2 regions of the Pseudomonas sp. NPDC079367 genome follow, and region 2 is predicted to be linked to the other one. Evidence: predicted binding sites of a transcription regulator. Region 2 holds the regulator's gene; the other holds the start of a gene.

Region 1 (7,517 bases), on a different contig from region 2:
TTTGTCGACGACCCGGCGATCTTCTCCGAGCTGCTCGCGGATTTCCTTGCCTTTACTCAGGAAGAGCGCCGCCGCACCGAACTGCTTGAGCAACGCTTGCGTGATGCCGAGGAGGGCCGAGCGAAAGCCGAGCTGGCTCAGCGGCGCGTCGCGCAGGCGCTGCAGCAGGCATTGCTGGGCAAAGTGCTGCCGGCGACCGTGGTCAGCTTCGTCCGGCAGGCCTGGAGTAAGGTGTTGCTGCTGACCTGCCTCAAGCATGGCGATCAGTCCGCCGAATGGCACGCCGACGTGCAGACGATGGAACAGTTGATCTGGAGCGTGCAGCGCCACGACGATGGCGAATCCAGCCTGCGCCTGTTGGCTCTGGTACCGGGTTTGCTGAAATCGCTGCGCGATGGCCTGAGCAGCACCGCGTTCGACCCGTTTGCCACCAGCGAATTCTTCAGTGCACTGGAGGCGCTGCACGTGCGCGTGCTGGAGCGCTCCGATGAAGCCGATCACAGCGCCACGCCGCTGATCGAAGTCACGCCGCAGGTCTTGCAGCTCAGCGCCGATCAAGCTGCAGCCATGCCTGCGCCGCGCCGGGCGCAAGACGATGCCGGTTTGTCTCAGGTCGAGCAGTTGCGTGTGGGCAGTTGGGTGGTGTTCGACGATGATGACGAACAGACCTTGCGTTGCAAACTCGCGGCGATCATCGATGAGACCGGCAAATACGTTTTCGTCGACCGCACGGGCATGAAAGTGCTGGAGCGCAGCCGCACCGATCTGGCGCTGGCGTTCAGTCGTGGCGGCGTGCGTGCGCTTGACGACACCTTGTTGTTCGACCGTGCACTGGAATCGGTGCTGGGCGACCTGCGGCGACTCAATCGCGGCAAGTGATCGCGCGCCGGGGGCGGATCGCGGCATACTGGGCGCCCACATGGTCGGCGTTGAAGGAATCGGTATGCAGTTGGATCCCGCGAGCGGGTGGTGTCATGGCGTGCAGATCTGCCCGTCGCCCAACTTCAATGAGCGCCCGGCGGGCGAAGTGTCCCTGTTGGTCATTCACAACATCAGCCTGCCGCCGGCGCAATTCGCCACGGGCAAGGTTCAGGAGTTTTTCCAGAATCGTCTGGATGTCACCGAACACCCGTACTTTGCAGGCATCGCTGACCTGCGCGTCTCCGCGCATTTTCTGATCGAACGTGACGGCAAGGTCACCCAGTTTGTCTCCTGTCTTGCGCGAGCGTGGCATGCCGGCATCTCGATGTTCGAAGGCCGCGAAACCTGTAACGATTTTTCCGTGGGCATCGAGCTGGAAGGCACCGATGATCTGCCGTTCACCGACGAACAATATCGCGCGCTGACGGCGCTGACCCGGCAGTTGCAGCAACGTTTTCCGGCGATCACCGATCAGCGTATCTGCGGCCACAGCGATATCGCTCCGGGGCGCAAGACCGATCCGGGACCGGCATTCGACTGGGCACGCTACCGCGCCGCCCTGGCAAAAGAGGAAGGACAATGAGTTTTCTGGTGTTACTGCTGGCGCTGTGGATCGAGAAGTTTTCGGCCCTGCGCCATCGGCTTCAACGCGACGGCGGATGGATCCGCGAGCTGCACAAACTCGAAAGCAGCGAACGGCTGGCCAGGCAACCCTGGCTGGTGCTGACGATTCTGGTGCTGTTCCCGGTGGCGTTACTGGCGCTGTTGCTGCTGGTGCTGGAACCGGTGGCTTACGGTTTGCTGGCGCTGCCGGTGCATTTGCTGGTGGTGATTTACAGCCTGGGCCGTGGCGACTTGCTGGGCGGCCTCGGGCCGTTTCGCGATGCCTGGCGCCGTGAGGATCTGCAAGCGGCGGCGCACGTGGCCAAGCGCGATCTGAACATCTGCGCCGACAGCGGCGAGCAATTGCTTGAGCGGGTGCAAGGTCATCTGTTGTGGCAGGCCTATCAGAGTTTCTTCGCAGTGATCTTCTGGTATTTCCTCCTCGGTCCTGTGGCGGCATTGGCTTATCGCTTGCTGGCGCTGGCCGAAGAGCATGGAAGCAATCCGGCGCTGGTCGAGCGCGCGGCGCAACTGCGTCATGCCTTCGATTGGGTACCGGTGCGTTTGCTGGCGGCGAGTCTTGCGTTGGTCGGCAACTTCGTCGCGGTCAGCCGAGTGATGCTGCACGAGCTGCTCAACTGGAACATCAGCGCTGCGCAGTTGATCAACAAGGTCGGCCTGGCAGCTGGGGAAATCCCGCCGCCAGCAGTCGGTCCGGACGGCATCAATACCCTCGACTGCCTGTGGGAACTGCTGCTGCGCGCGGCGGTGCTGTGGTATGCCGGGTTTGCCTTGTGGACTGTTCTGGTTCGCTAATTAGAGAAGATCAAAAGATCGCAGCCTTCGGCAGCTCCTACACAGGCTGCGATCTTTTCGTTGTTAACCTTAAGTTACAAAACCTCCCGCCGATTTGCGCTATACAGAGACAGCGCCCGATAGTGGCTATCTGCTGTCGCCTCGCGCCTGCCAATAAAAACAAGAAAAACCAAGGGAGACTTCCAGTGAAGAGCTTGCTCTATCCCGCCGTCTCGCTGATGAACCGTCTGAGCTTCGGCATGAAGTTCAGCCTGATCAGCGTGCTGTTCCTGGTGCCGATGCTGGTGACCAATTTCTATCTGGTGCGCGACTCCTACCGCGAATTTCAGGGCACCCGCGTTGAGCTGCAGAGCCTCGACCTGTTAGGCAGCAGCCTGACCCTGCGCCGGGATCTGGAAACCCTGAACAATCTGGTGCAGATCGACGTCACTCTCGGCCAGTCCGGCAAGGCCGGCAACGTCGAAGCGCAGATCCAGACGCTGGAGCAGGCCGTGCTCACGCGCCTCGAAGGGCTGGCAGCGATGACCGAGGATCCCGAGCAGATCAAGCAGTTCGAGGCCAAGCGCGATGAAATGATCGCCGCGTTCAAGGCCCAGCAAGCGGAAAGCTCGCTGCAAAGCAAAAGCGCGTTGATCGGCAAGTTGCTGGCCAGTGCGCAGATCTTCAGCCAGATCATCACCAGTCAGGCAGGCCTCAGTCGCGATAATCAGAGCGATATTCGTCAGCTCAGTGAGCTAGTGACGCTGATCACCCCGAGCGTCACGCAAACGCTCGGCGAGGGCCGGGCGATGGGTTCGTATTCGTTGGGTCAGGGTTTTCTCAACAGTTCCTCCAGCACGCGTTTTGACGAGTTGCTGGTGCAGATCGAAAAACTTCAGGCTGAATACGCCTTGAAACTGCAGGACGCCCTCGGTTCCAGCCGCGCTGCACGCGAATCCCTCACTGCCCAAGCCGACAGCAGCAAGGCCTCGCTCAAGCAGGCGAGCGAGCTTTTCGAAGAACAAGTTGTGATGGCCGACACCCTCGATGCGCCGTGGCAGGCATTCTACGATCAGGTCACCGGGCTGATGGAACACACCTACCAGCTCAATCAGGCCACGCTGAAATTCCTCGACAGCCAGTTGCAGCAACGCCTGGCGCAAAACCGCACGCACATGATTCTGCAAGCCTCTGCGCTGTCGGTGGTGTTCGTGCTGATCTTTTATCTCTACGGCGGTTTCTACGCCTCGACCCGCACCACCCTGAAAAGCCTGGGCGCGATGATGGACAAGGTCGCGGCCGGCGACATGACCGTCAACTTCAAGGCCAGCAGCCGCGATGAACTGGGCGAGTTGGGCGAGGTGTTCAATGGCACGGTGAAGAAGATTCACGACCTGATCGAACGCGTCGGCCACACCGTCGGCGAAGTCGAGCGTCAGGCCGGACAGGTCGAAAGCGTGTCGGCGCAGAGCAATCAGGCTGTCGCCGGGCAGCGCATGCAGATCGAACAAGTGGCGACGGCGATGAACCAGATGTCGGCGACTTCAATGGAAGTCGCTCGCAGTGCCGCCGCTGCGGTGAGCAGCGCCCACAGCGTCAATGACGAAACCCTGAGCGGGCGCGGGCTGGTGGAATCGCAGCAGGGCAGCATTGCCGCGCTGGCCAGCGAAATCGATCAGTCGGTGCTGGTGATCAATCAACTGGCCAGCGACAGCCAGTCGATCAGCCGTGTGCTTGAGGTGATCAAGAGCATCGCCGAACAGACCAATCTGCTGGCGCTCAACGCCGCCATTGAAGCGGCCCGGGCCGGCGAGCAGGGGCGCGGGTTTGCGGTGGTGGCCGATGAAGTACGCACGTTGGCCAAACGCACCCAGCAGTCGACCGAAGAGATCGAGCAGATGATCGCCAAGCTGCATGGCGGCGTCGGCGCGGCGGTGAGGGCGATGGGCGTCAGCCATCAGATGGCCAATGGCACGGTGGACCAGTCGGAGAAGGTCCAGCAAGCGCTGGAAAACATTCTTGGCGCGGTGGGCATGATCGTCGACCAGAACCAGCAGATTGCCGCCGCCGTCGAACAGCAAACCGCTGTAGCCCACGACATCGATCAGAACATCGTCGAGATCAACCGCGCCGGCGAGCGCACGGCGCAGGGCGCACACCAGACCGAAGATGCCAGCCGGGCGTTGTCTGCCCAGGTCGTGGAACTGAAACAACTGATCAGCGCCTTCCGCGTCTGAGCACAAAACTCTGTAGGAGCTGCGGCACGCTGCGATCTTTTGATCTTGGATTTTAAAGATCAAAAGATCGCAGCCTCGTTTCACTCGACAGCTCCTACAAGAGATTTATTACCAGCCGAAGACTTCGCAGCAGTTGGCGGTGCTGGCGGCGGCCAGTTGTTCTGGGCTGATATTCATCAATTCGGCCAACGCCGCGCAGATCGCCGGCAAATGCGCCGGGCTGTTGCGCTGGCCGGCGAACATCGCGGGAGCCATGTCCGGTGAGTCGGTTTCCAGCACCACCGATTGCAGCGGCAGTTCGGGCAAGACCCGATGCATGCGTAATGCCTGCGGCCAGGTCGGTGCGCCGCCAAGGCCCAGTTTGAAACCGAGCTTGATGTATTCCCGGGCTTCCTCGCGGCTGCCGGCGAACGCGTGGATGATGCCGGCGCGTTTGAGCTTGAAGCGCTTGAGCGTGGCGATCACCGCGGCGTGGCTGCGGCGCACGTGGATCAGCGCCGGCAGTTCGAAGTCCGCCGCCAGTTGCAGCTGCGCGTCGAACAACGCCTGTTGTCGCTCGCGATCCAGAGTTTCGATGAAATAATCCAGACCAATCTCGCCCACCGCACACAGCTGCCGATGCCCCCGCAAGCGCGTCAGCCAGTCACCCAGCGCGTGCAAATCCTCCGGGCGGTGCTGATCGAGAAACACCGGGTGCAAACCGAACGCCGCATAAAGGTCGGCGTCACTTTGCACCAGATCCCACACCCGTTGCCAGTTGCCCTGATGCACACCCAGTACGACGATGCGCCGCACGCCGAGGGCGCGGCTTTCGGCCAGCAACTCGGCGCGATCGGCGTCGAAGTCGGGGAAGTCGAGGTGGGTGTGGCTGTCGGTCAGCTCCACGATTCAGTCCCGATGAATACGCTGCTTGAAGGTCCGCGCAATGGCTTGCACGCCCGGTTGGTAGTCGTCCTGCTCGACGGCGGCCAGCGCCAGTTCCAGGGCCTTGTCGGCGATCAACTGGTGTTGCTGGGACATGGCATTGACCGGCAGCGGCAGGAAATCCAGCAACTGCGTGTCGCCGAAGGTGCCGAGGCGCAGCGGCCGCGATTTCAGCGGGAAATCATGCAGCGCATCGAACACGCCTTGCAGCAGCACGTAGGAAGTGGTCACCAGCGCGTCGGGCAAATGCCCCAGACGCTGCAGGAGTTCTTCCATCAATTGCTTGCCGCACTCGCGGCTGAACGACTCGGCGTGCTCGACCAGCACCTCGCCTTTGAAATCGTTGAGCGCTGCGCGGAAACCGGCGGCACGTTCCTGGCTGATGCTCAGCTCAGGGCGTGCGCCGAGCAGCACGATTTGTTTGGGCTGCGGATCGAGCAGGCTCTGGGTCAGGTGCAGGCTGGCCTCGCGGTCGTCGCTGATCACCGAGCAGAAATGCTCCGGCTCCATGACCCGGTCGATGGCGATGATCGGCAGACCCTTGGCCTGCAACTGGCGGTAGCTGTCGTCACCGGCGGGCAGGCAACTGGCGACGATCAGCGCATCACAGCGACGGGCGCGGAACAGTTGCAGCAACTGGCGCTCGCTGTCTGGCGCATCGTCGGAGCTGGCAATCAACAGTTGATAGCCGCGAGCCCGCGCGCCTTGTTCGAGCAACTTGGCGATGCGCGCGTAACTGGGGTTTTCCAGATCCGGCAGGATAAACCCCAGGGTGCGCGTGTGCCGACTGCGCAGGCCGGCCGCTTGCGGATTAGGCGTGAAGCCGTGCAGATCGACCACCGCGCGCACGCGCTCGACGGTCGCGCTGCTGATGCGTTGCTGTTCGGCCTTGCCGTTGATGACGTAGCTGGCGGTGGTGACGGAGACGCCGGCCAACCGCGCGATATCACTGAGTTTCAACCCGGTATTTCCTTGTTTTTCGAGCATGCCGCGACATTTTCGCCAATCCTACCCGATAAGGGCAGCCGACTTATTGCCTAGGCAGATCCGACCAGTTGGACTTCAAGGATGAGACATTATCGAGTAACGTGCCGATCAATCTAGATTAAACGTTTCAGCAAGCGTATTTTCTACGTTTTGGACGCCTTTGGCCGGTTCTGCCGTGAAACCGCCAAAACTGCCGCTGAAAAGCGCGGCAGAGCGCCTAAGCTGTGAACCATTCAAAACAATACCTGGCGTTGTACTGCGCCAAAAAGGAGATCGCATGCTCGAGCTCACTATAGAGCAGATATCCATGGGCCAGTCGGCCGTGGATAAACCCGCTGCCCTGCAATTGCTGGCCAGTCATCTGGTCGCCGACGGTCTGGTGGCCGACGGTTACCTCGCCGGCCTGCAGGCCCGGGAAGCCCAGGGCTCGACCTTTCTCGGTCAAGGCATTGCCATTCCCCACGGCACCCCGCAAACCCGCGATCAGGTATTCGCCACCGGCGTGCGCCTGATGCAGTTTCCCGACGGCGTCGACTGGGGCGATGGCCAGATCGTTTATCTGGCCATCGGCATTGCGGCAAAATCCGACGAACACCTGCGCCTGCTACAGCTGCTGACCCGCGCCCTCGGCGAGACCGATCTGGGCCAAGCCCTGCGTCGCGCCAGCTCCCCCGAGGCGCTGCTGAAACTGCTGCAAGGCGCGCCGCAGGAATTGGCGCTGGACGCGCAGATGATCGGTCTCGGCGTCTCGGCCGACGATTTCGAAGAATTGGTCTGGCGCGGCGCGCGTCTGCTGCGTCAGGCCGATTGTGTGAGCAACGGCTTTGCCGGTGTGTTGCAGCAAGTCGAAGCGCTGCCGCTGGGCGATGGCCTGTGGTGGCTGCACAGCGAGCAGACCGTGAAACGTCCGGGCCTGGCGTTCGTCACCCCGGACAAACCGATGCGTTACCTCGGCCAGCCGCTCAGCGGTCTGTTTTGTCTGGCCAGCCTGGGCGAAGCGCATCAGGCGTTGCTCGAGCGTTTGTGTGCGCTGCTGATCGAAGGTCGCGG
Region 2 (7,517 bases):
GGAATGCGAACGCCTGATTGCCGAGCATGACCATCAGCGTCGGCATGATCGCCAGCGTCAACGGCACCTTGATGACAATCTTCGAGCCCTGGCCCTTGGTCGAGTAGATGTTGATCGAACCGTTGAGCTGGGAAATCTTGGTCTTCACCACGTCCATGCCGACACCACGGCCGGACACGTCGGAAATCTCGGTCTTGGTCGAGAAACCCGGAGCGAAAATCAGGTTGTAGCACTCGGTATCGCTCAGGCGATCGGCCGCGTCCTTGTCCATCACACCGCGTTTTACCGCGATCGAACGCAGGACATTCGGGTCCATACCTTTGCCGTCATCGGAGATCGACAGCAGGATATGGTCACCTTCCTGCTCGGCCGCCAGCACCACGCGACCGCCACGGGCCTTGCCCGACGCCTCGCGTTCTTCCGGCGATTCGATGCCGTGGTCGACGGCGTTGCGCACCAAGTGGACCAGCGGGTCGGCCAGGGCCTCGACAAGGTTTTTGTCGAGGTCGGTTTCTTCACCCACCAGTTCCAGGTTGATCTCTTTCTTGAGCTGCCGCGCGAGGTCGCGAACCAGACGCGGGAAGCGCCCGAAGACCTTCTTGATCGGCTGCATCCGCGTTTTCATCACGGCGGTCTGCAAGTCAGCGGTGACCACGTCGAGGTTCGACACGGCTTTGGACATGGCTTCGTCGCCGCTGTTGAGGCCCAGGCGCACCAGACGGTTACGCACCAGCACCAGCTCGCCGACCATGTTCATGATCTCGTCGAGCCGCGCGGTGTCGACACGTACGGTGGTTTCAGCTTCGCTGGCCGGTTTTTCTGCCGGGGCAGAAGCTGGCGCACGGGCCGGCGCCGGCGCAGCAGCGGCGGCCGGTTTCGGCGTCTCGGCTTTCGGCTCAGGCTTGGCCGCAGGTTTCGGCGCAGCAGCGGCCGCCGGAGCTTTTGCCGCTGGCGTGGCGACGCTCGACGCAGAGCCGGCAGTCGCAGCGCTGGCGTCAAACTTGCCTTTGCCGTGCAATTCGTCGAGCAGCGATTCGAATTCGTGATCGCTGATCAGGTCGCTACCGGCGGCAGCGGCTGCTGGTGCAGCAGGTGCTGCCGGTGCCGAAGCGATGGCCGACTCCAGCGCGTCAACGGCGAAGTTGCCCTTGCCGTGCAGTTGATCGAGCAAGGCTTCGAATTCGTCGTCGGTGATGTCCGAGCTGTCGCCTGCAGCAGGCGCGGCCGGCGCTGCTGGTGCCGCCGCAGCGACCGCATCCACCGCAAACTGGCCCTTGCCGTGCAGTTGATCGAGCAGCGATTCAAATTCGGCGTCGGTAATTTCATCGCTGGCCGCCGTGTCGGCAACCGGCGCGGGCGCCACAGCAGCGGCCGGAGCCTCGGCCTGGGCCTTGACGGCATTGAGCGAGTCCAGCAGTTGTTCGAATTCGTTATCGGTGATGTCCTCCGACGCGCTTTCGGCGACCGGCTCTTCGACCACTTCCACCGGTGCGGCCACGGCCTCGTCAGCCGATTGCGGCTCGGCCAGACGCGCCAGCGCGGCCAGCAGCTCCGGCGTGGCGGCAGTGATCGGTGCACGTTCGCGGACTTCGCTGAACATGCTGTTCACCGCGTCCAGCGCTTCGAGCACAACGTCCATCAGTTCTGCATCAACGCGACGCTCACCCTTGCGCAGGATGTCGAACACGTTTTCGGCGATGTGACAGCACTCCACCAGCTCATTGAGCTGAAGGAAGCCGGCGCCCCCTTTTACAGTGTGGAAACCGCGAAAAATTGCATTGAGCAGATCTGCATCATCCGGGCGGCTTTCCAGCTCGACCAGTTGTTCGGACAGTTGCTCAAGAATCTCGCCGGCCTCAACCAGGAAATCCTGAAGGATCTCTTCATCGGCGCCGAAGCTCATTAATGGGGTGCTCCTAACAGGTCTAAAAACCTAAACTTCAAAATCCAAGGCTGGATAGCAAATCGTCCACATCGTCCTGACCGGACACAACGTCTTCTCGTTTATCGGCATGAATCTGCGGACCTTCACCCTGCGAGAGATGTTTTTGTGGATCTTTTTCAGCAAGCATTGCGGCGCGGTCATGTTCGATGCCCGCAAAGCGGTCGACCTGACTGGCCATGAGCACGAGTTTGAGCAGATTGCTTTCGACTTCGGTGACCAGTTGGGTCACGCGCTTGATCACTTGACCTGTGAGGTCCTGATAATCCTGAGCCAGCAGGATGTCGTTGAGGTTGCTCGACACCGCACGGTTGTCCGTGCTGCTGCGTGACAGAAAACCGTCGACCCGGCGCGCCAGTTCGCGGAACTCTTCAGCCCCGACCTCGCGACGCATGAAGCGGCCCCAATCGGCGCTCAAGGTCTGCGCTTCATCAGCCAGACTGTTGACCACCGGCGTGGCGCTTTCCACCAGATCCATGGTGCGGTTGGCCGCGGCTTCCGTCAGCTTGACCACATAGCCCAGGCGTTCGGTGGCGTCGGTGATTTGCGACACTTCCTCGGCCTGCGGCATGTGCGGATCGATCTGGAAATTGACGATCGCACTGTGCAGTTCACGTGTGAGCTTGCCCACTTCCTGATACAGGCCGCGGTCACGGGTCTGATTGAGCTCATGGATCAGTTGCACCGCGTCGCCGAACTTGCCTTTTTCAAGGCTCTCGACCAGTTCGACCGCGTGTTTTTTCAGGGTCGATTCGAAATCGCCCTGTGATGATTCGTTATGCTCCATAGCTCCCCCGCGCATTCATCAGCCGATGCGTTCGAAAATCTTCTCGATTTTGTCTTTCAACGCTTGAGCCGTGAAAGGTTTGACTACGTAACCGTTCACACCGGCCTGAGCGGCCTCGATGATCTGCTCGCGCTTGGCTTCAGCAGTCACCATCAACACCGGGAGGTGCTTGAGTTTTTCATCGGCGCGCACGTGACGCAGCAGGTCGATACCGGTCATGCCCGGCATGTTCCAGTCCGTTACCAGAAAGTCGATGCTGCCGCTGTTGAGCACCGGAATGGCAGTGGTGCCATCGTCGGCCTCGACGGTGTTGGTGAACCCAAGATCGCGCAGCAGGTTCTTGATGATCCGCCGCATCGTTGAGAAGTCATCAACGATGAGGATTTTCATGTCTTTGTTCAATTCGACCTCCAAGCAGTCTTAAACGCGCCCAGCACCTGGACACGCCACTTCAATCAATCGGCATAGCACTCGAAGTTTGTCTGGAGCACAACGGATCGAGACCGGCGCCGTTCATCACCGCACCAGCCTCGTTTCGCAGTGTCCCCACACTGCCTTCAGCGCGCTCGCCACTCCCCCAAACGCCCCCGCAAACGGGCCGCGCACTGGCTGTGTAACTGGCTGACCCGCGATTCACTGACGCCAAGGACTTCACCGATTTCCTTGAGGTTCAGCTCTTCGTCGTAGTACAGCGCCAACACCAGTCGCTCACGCTCCGGCAAATTGGCAATCGCGTCCGCCAGCGCCGCCTGGAAGCGTTCATCTTCCAGATCGCGTGACGGCTCCATATGAGCACTGGCGCCATCCTCGTGCAGCCCTTCGTGTTCGCCGTCCTGCAACAGGTCGTCGAAACTGAACAAGCGACTGCCCAGGGTGTCATTCAGAATCCCGTAGTAATCGTCGAGACTCAATTGGAGTTCGGCCGCAACCTCGTGATCTTTAGCGTCACGACCGGTTTTAGCTTCAATCGAGCGAATCGCGTCGCTGACCATCCTGGTATTACGGTGAACCGAGCGTGGCGCCCAGTCCCCTTTGCGCACTTCGTCGAGCATCGCGCCGCGGATTCGAATGCCCGCGTACGTTTCGAAACTGGCGCCTTTGCTGGCGTCGTATTTGGTCGAGACTTCGAGCAGACCGATCATCCCAGCCTGGATCAGGTCCTCGACCTGCACACTGGCCGGCAGGCGTGCCAGCAAGTGATAGGCAATGCGCTTGACCAGTGGCGCGTAACGCTCGATCAATTCGTATTGCGCGTCACGCGCCGACTTTTTGTAAAGATTCATGCCACTGGCGGTCATATCACAGGCCCTGCGGTTTGCTGCACGAGACGCTCGACGAAAAATTCCAGATGACCGCGCGGGTTCGCCGGCAGCGGCCAGGTGTCGACCTTCTGGGCGATAGCCTTGAAGGCCAGCGCGCACTTGGAACGGGGAAAGGCTTCGTAGACGGCGCGCTGCTTCTGCACCGCTTTGCGCACGCTTTCGTCGTATGGCACGGCGCCGACGTATTGTAGAGCGACGTCGAGAAAACGATCCGTGACCTTGGTCAACTTGGCGAACAGGTTGCGCCCTTCCTGCGGGCTCTGTGCCATGTTGGCCAGCACGCGGAAGCGGTTCATGCCGTAGTCGCGGTTGAGCAACTTGATCAGCGCGTAAGCGTCGGTGATCGAAGTTGGCTCGTCGCAGACCACCAGCAACACCTCTTGCGCTGCGCGCACGAAACTGACTACCGAGTCACCAATACCCGCAGCGGTGTCGATCACCAGCACGTCGAGATTGTCGCCGATGTCACTGAACGCCTGGATCAGGCCGGCGTGTTGCGCCGGGCTCAGGTGCACCATGCTCTGCGTGCCGGAGGCCGCCGGCACGATGCGAATCCCGCCCGGGCCCTGCAACAGCACGTCGCGCAGTTCGCAGCGGCCTTCGATCACGTCGGCCAGCGTGCGTTTGGGGGTCAGCCCCAGCAGAACGTCGACGTTCGCCAGACCGAGGTCGGCGTCCAGCAGCATGACCCGACGGCCAAGCTCTGCCAGCGCCAGCGACAAGTTCACTGACACGTTAGTCTTGCCGACGCCACCTTTGCCGCCGGTCACCGCGATCACCTGTACGGGATGCATGCTGCCCATGTTATTTCTTTACCTTGTCTTGCATAGACGGAGGCCACATTACTGGCTGCGCGTTCCCGATGGGAACAATGCGTGGCAGACCATCGATGTAGGTACAAAAACTGTTCATGAATACCTCAGCCAACCTGCTTGGTCGGGCTGTGATAGATATCAGCGAACATGTCAGCCATGGCTTCTTCGCTGGGTTCTTCCTGCATTTGCACGCTGACGGCGCGGCTGACCAGTTGATGACGGCGCGGCAGATGCAGATCATCCGGAATCCGTGGGCCATCGGTCAGGTACGCGACCGGCAATTCATGACTGATCGCCAGGCTCAACACTTCGCCGAGACTGGCCGTCTCATCCAGTTTAGTCAGGATGCAGCCGGCTAGCCCGCAACGCTTGTAACTATGATAAGCGGCGGTTAGAACCTGTTTCTGGCTGGTGGTTGCCAGGACCAGATAATTTTTCGAGCGGATGCCACGCCCGGCCAGGCTCTCAAGCTGCATGCGCAACGCCGGATCACTGGCCTGCAGCCCGGCAGTATCGATCAAAACCACGCGCTTGCGTAGCAGTGGATCCAATGCCTGTACCAGCGACTGACCCGGATCGACGTGCGTGACTGGCACGTTGAGGATGCGACCGAGGGTTTTCAGTTGTTCCTGCGCGCCAATGCGGAAGCTGTCCATGCTCACCAGCGCGACGTTCTGCGCGCCGTACTTGAGCACGTAACGCGCGGCAAGCTTGGCCAGCGTCGTGGTCTTGCCCATGCCGGCCGGGCCGACCATGGCAATCACACCGCCCTCTTCCAGCGGCTCGACTTCCGGCACGGCAATCATCCGCGCCAGGTGAGCGAGCAGCATGCGCCAGGCCTGACGCGGCTCTTCGATATCGGTAACCAGTGCCAACAGATCGCGCGACAGCGGGCCGGACAGGCCGATGCGCTGCAGACGGCGATAGAGATTGGCCTGGGCTGGGCGGCTGCCTTGCAACTGATTCCAGGCCAGCGTGCCGAGCTGCACTTCCATCAGCTCGCGCAGGCTGTTCAATTCAAAACGCATCGAGTCCAGCGCACGCGGATCGACACCGGCGGAGGCTTGTGCAGGGGCTGCGGCCGGACGCGCCGGCGCCGCGTGGGTCGGCTCGCTCAACGGCTCGGCAGCGGTCAGCGGCAGGCCTGCGGTCAATGGCAGCCCGGCGAACAACTGCTGATTGGTGTTGCCGTCGGCTTCGCCACGCAGGCTCAGCTCGGCCTGGGCAGTGACGATGCGCGACTGGGTCTTGCGCAGCTCGTCTTCGAGCTCCATGTTCGGAACCCGTGGCGCCAGCGCCGACAATTTGTAATCCAGTGCCGCCGTCAACTCGACGCCGCCGGCGATGCGGCGGTTGCCGATGATGGCGGCATCAGCGCCCAGCTCATCGCGAACCAGCTTCATGGCCTGACGCATATCGGCGGCGAAAAAACGCTTAACTTGCATAAACCACTACCTCAGCCGTTGGGCCCTACTGTCGCAACGATGGTCACTTGCTTGTTGTCCGGTACTTCCTGGTAGGCCAGCACATGCAGCCCTGGGACTGCGAGGCGACCAAAGCGCGAGAGCATCGCGCGAATCGGGCCTGCGACCAGCAGGATCACCGGTTGGCCTTGCATTTCCTGACGCTGGGCCGCTTCGATCAACGAACGTTGCAGCTTCTCGGCCATGCTCGGCTCCAGCAGAACGCCTTCTTCCGAGCCTTGTCCTGCCTTCTGCAGACTATTGAGCAATATCTGTTCCAACCTTGGTTCCAATGTGATTACAGGCAGCTCGGACTCAGTGCCTACAATGCTTTGGACGATGGCGCGCGATACGCCGACCCGCACAGCAGCGACCAGAGCGGCGGTATCTTGACTCTTGGCAGCGTTGTTCGCGATCGCTTCGGCGATGCTGCGAATGTCGCGCACCGGCACGTGTTCGGCGAGCAGCGCTTGCAGAACCTTGAGCAACTGCGACAGCGAAACCACGCCCGGCACCAGCTCTTCGGCCAGTTTCGGCGAGCTCTTGGCCAGCAATTGCATGAGTTGCTGCACTTCCTCGTGGCCGATCAGCTCACTGGAGTGCTTGTACAGAATCTGGTTCAAGTGCGTGGCGACCACGGTGCTGGCGTCAACCACGGTGTAGCCCAGCGATTGCGCCTGGGCACGCTGGCTGATTTCGATCCACACCGCCTCCAGGCCGAAAGCCGGATCTTTGGCGTTGATACCGTTGAGCGAGCCGTAGACCTGACCGGGGTTGATCGCCAGTTCGCGGTCCGGATAGATCTCGGCCTCTGCCAGAATCACGCCCATCAGCGTCAGGCGATAAGCGCTCGGCGCCAGATCGAGGTTGTCGCGGATGTGCACAGTCGGCATCAGGAAGCCCAGATCCTGCGAGAGCTTCTTGCGCACGCCCTTGATCCGCGCCAGCAATTGCCCGCCCTGATTGCGATCCACCAGCGGAATCAGGCGATAGCCGACTTCCAGGCCGATCATGTCAATCGGGGTCACGTCGTCCCAGCCCAGTTCTTTGGTTTCCATGGCGCGAGCCGGTGACGGCAGCAGTTCCTGCTGACGCTTGACCTCTTCCAGCGCCACGACCTTGGCGACGTTCTGCTTCTTCCAGAACAGGTACGCGCCGCCCGCAGCCAGCGCCGCCATGCTCAGGAAG

What was found. Region 2 encodes FliA, which starts transcription of late flagellar genes. Its sites were predicted from a motif close to CTAAAGTTTNNNNNNNNNNNGCCGNTAA; they were not measured.
Region 1: ACIGDJ_RS21170 (methyl-accepting chemotaxis protein) is a predicted target of FliA. The motif match lies at 2,409-2,436, and genes of this name have one in related genera.

The regions. Positions count from the first base shown of each region.
Region 1 covers NZ_JBITTW010000032.1:56,393-63,909, reverse strand. Annotated here, with positions in the region: gene ACIGDJ_RS21185 (DUF1631 domain-containing protein) at 1-879, shown strand, start outside; gene ampD (1,6-anhydro-N-acetylmuramyl-L-alanine amidase AmpD) at 944-1,504, shown strand; gene ampE (regulatory signaling modulator protein AmpE) at 1,501-2,340, shown strand; gene ACIGDJ_RS21170 (methyl-accepting chemotaxis protein) at 2,526-4,556, shown strand; gene ACIGDJ_RS21165 (TatD family hydrolase) at 4,665-5,441, opposite strand; gene cra (catabolite repressor/activator) at 5,445-6,440, opposite strand; gene ptsP (phosphoenolpyruvate--protein phosphotransferase) at 6,745-7,517, shown strand, end outside.
Region 2 covers NZ_JBITTW010000027.1:42,602-50,118, reverse strand. Annotated here, with positions in the region: gene ACIGDJ_RS19435 (chemotaxis protein CheA) at 1-1,903, opposite strand, end outside; gene ACIGDJ_RS19430 (protein phosphatase CheZ) at 1,941-2,729, opposite strand; gene ACIGDJ_RS19425 (chemotaxis response regulator CheY) at 2,748-3,119, opposite strand; gene fliA (RNA polymerase sigma factor FliA) at 3,287-4,027, opposite strand; gene fleN (flagellar synthesis regulator FleN) at 4,024-4,854, opposite strand; gene flhF (flagellar biosynthesis protein FlhF) at 4,971-6,311, opposite strand; gene flhA (flagellar biosynthesis protein FlhA) at 6,323-7,517, opposite strand, start outside.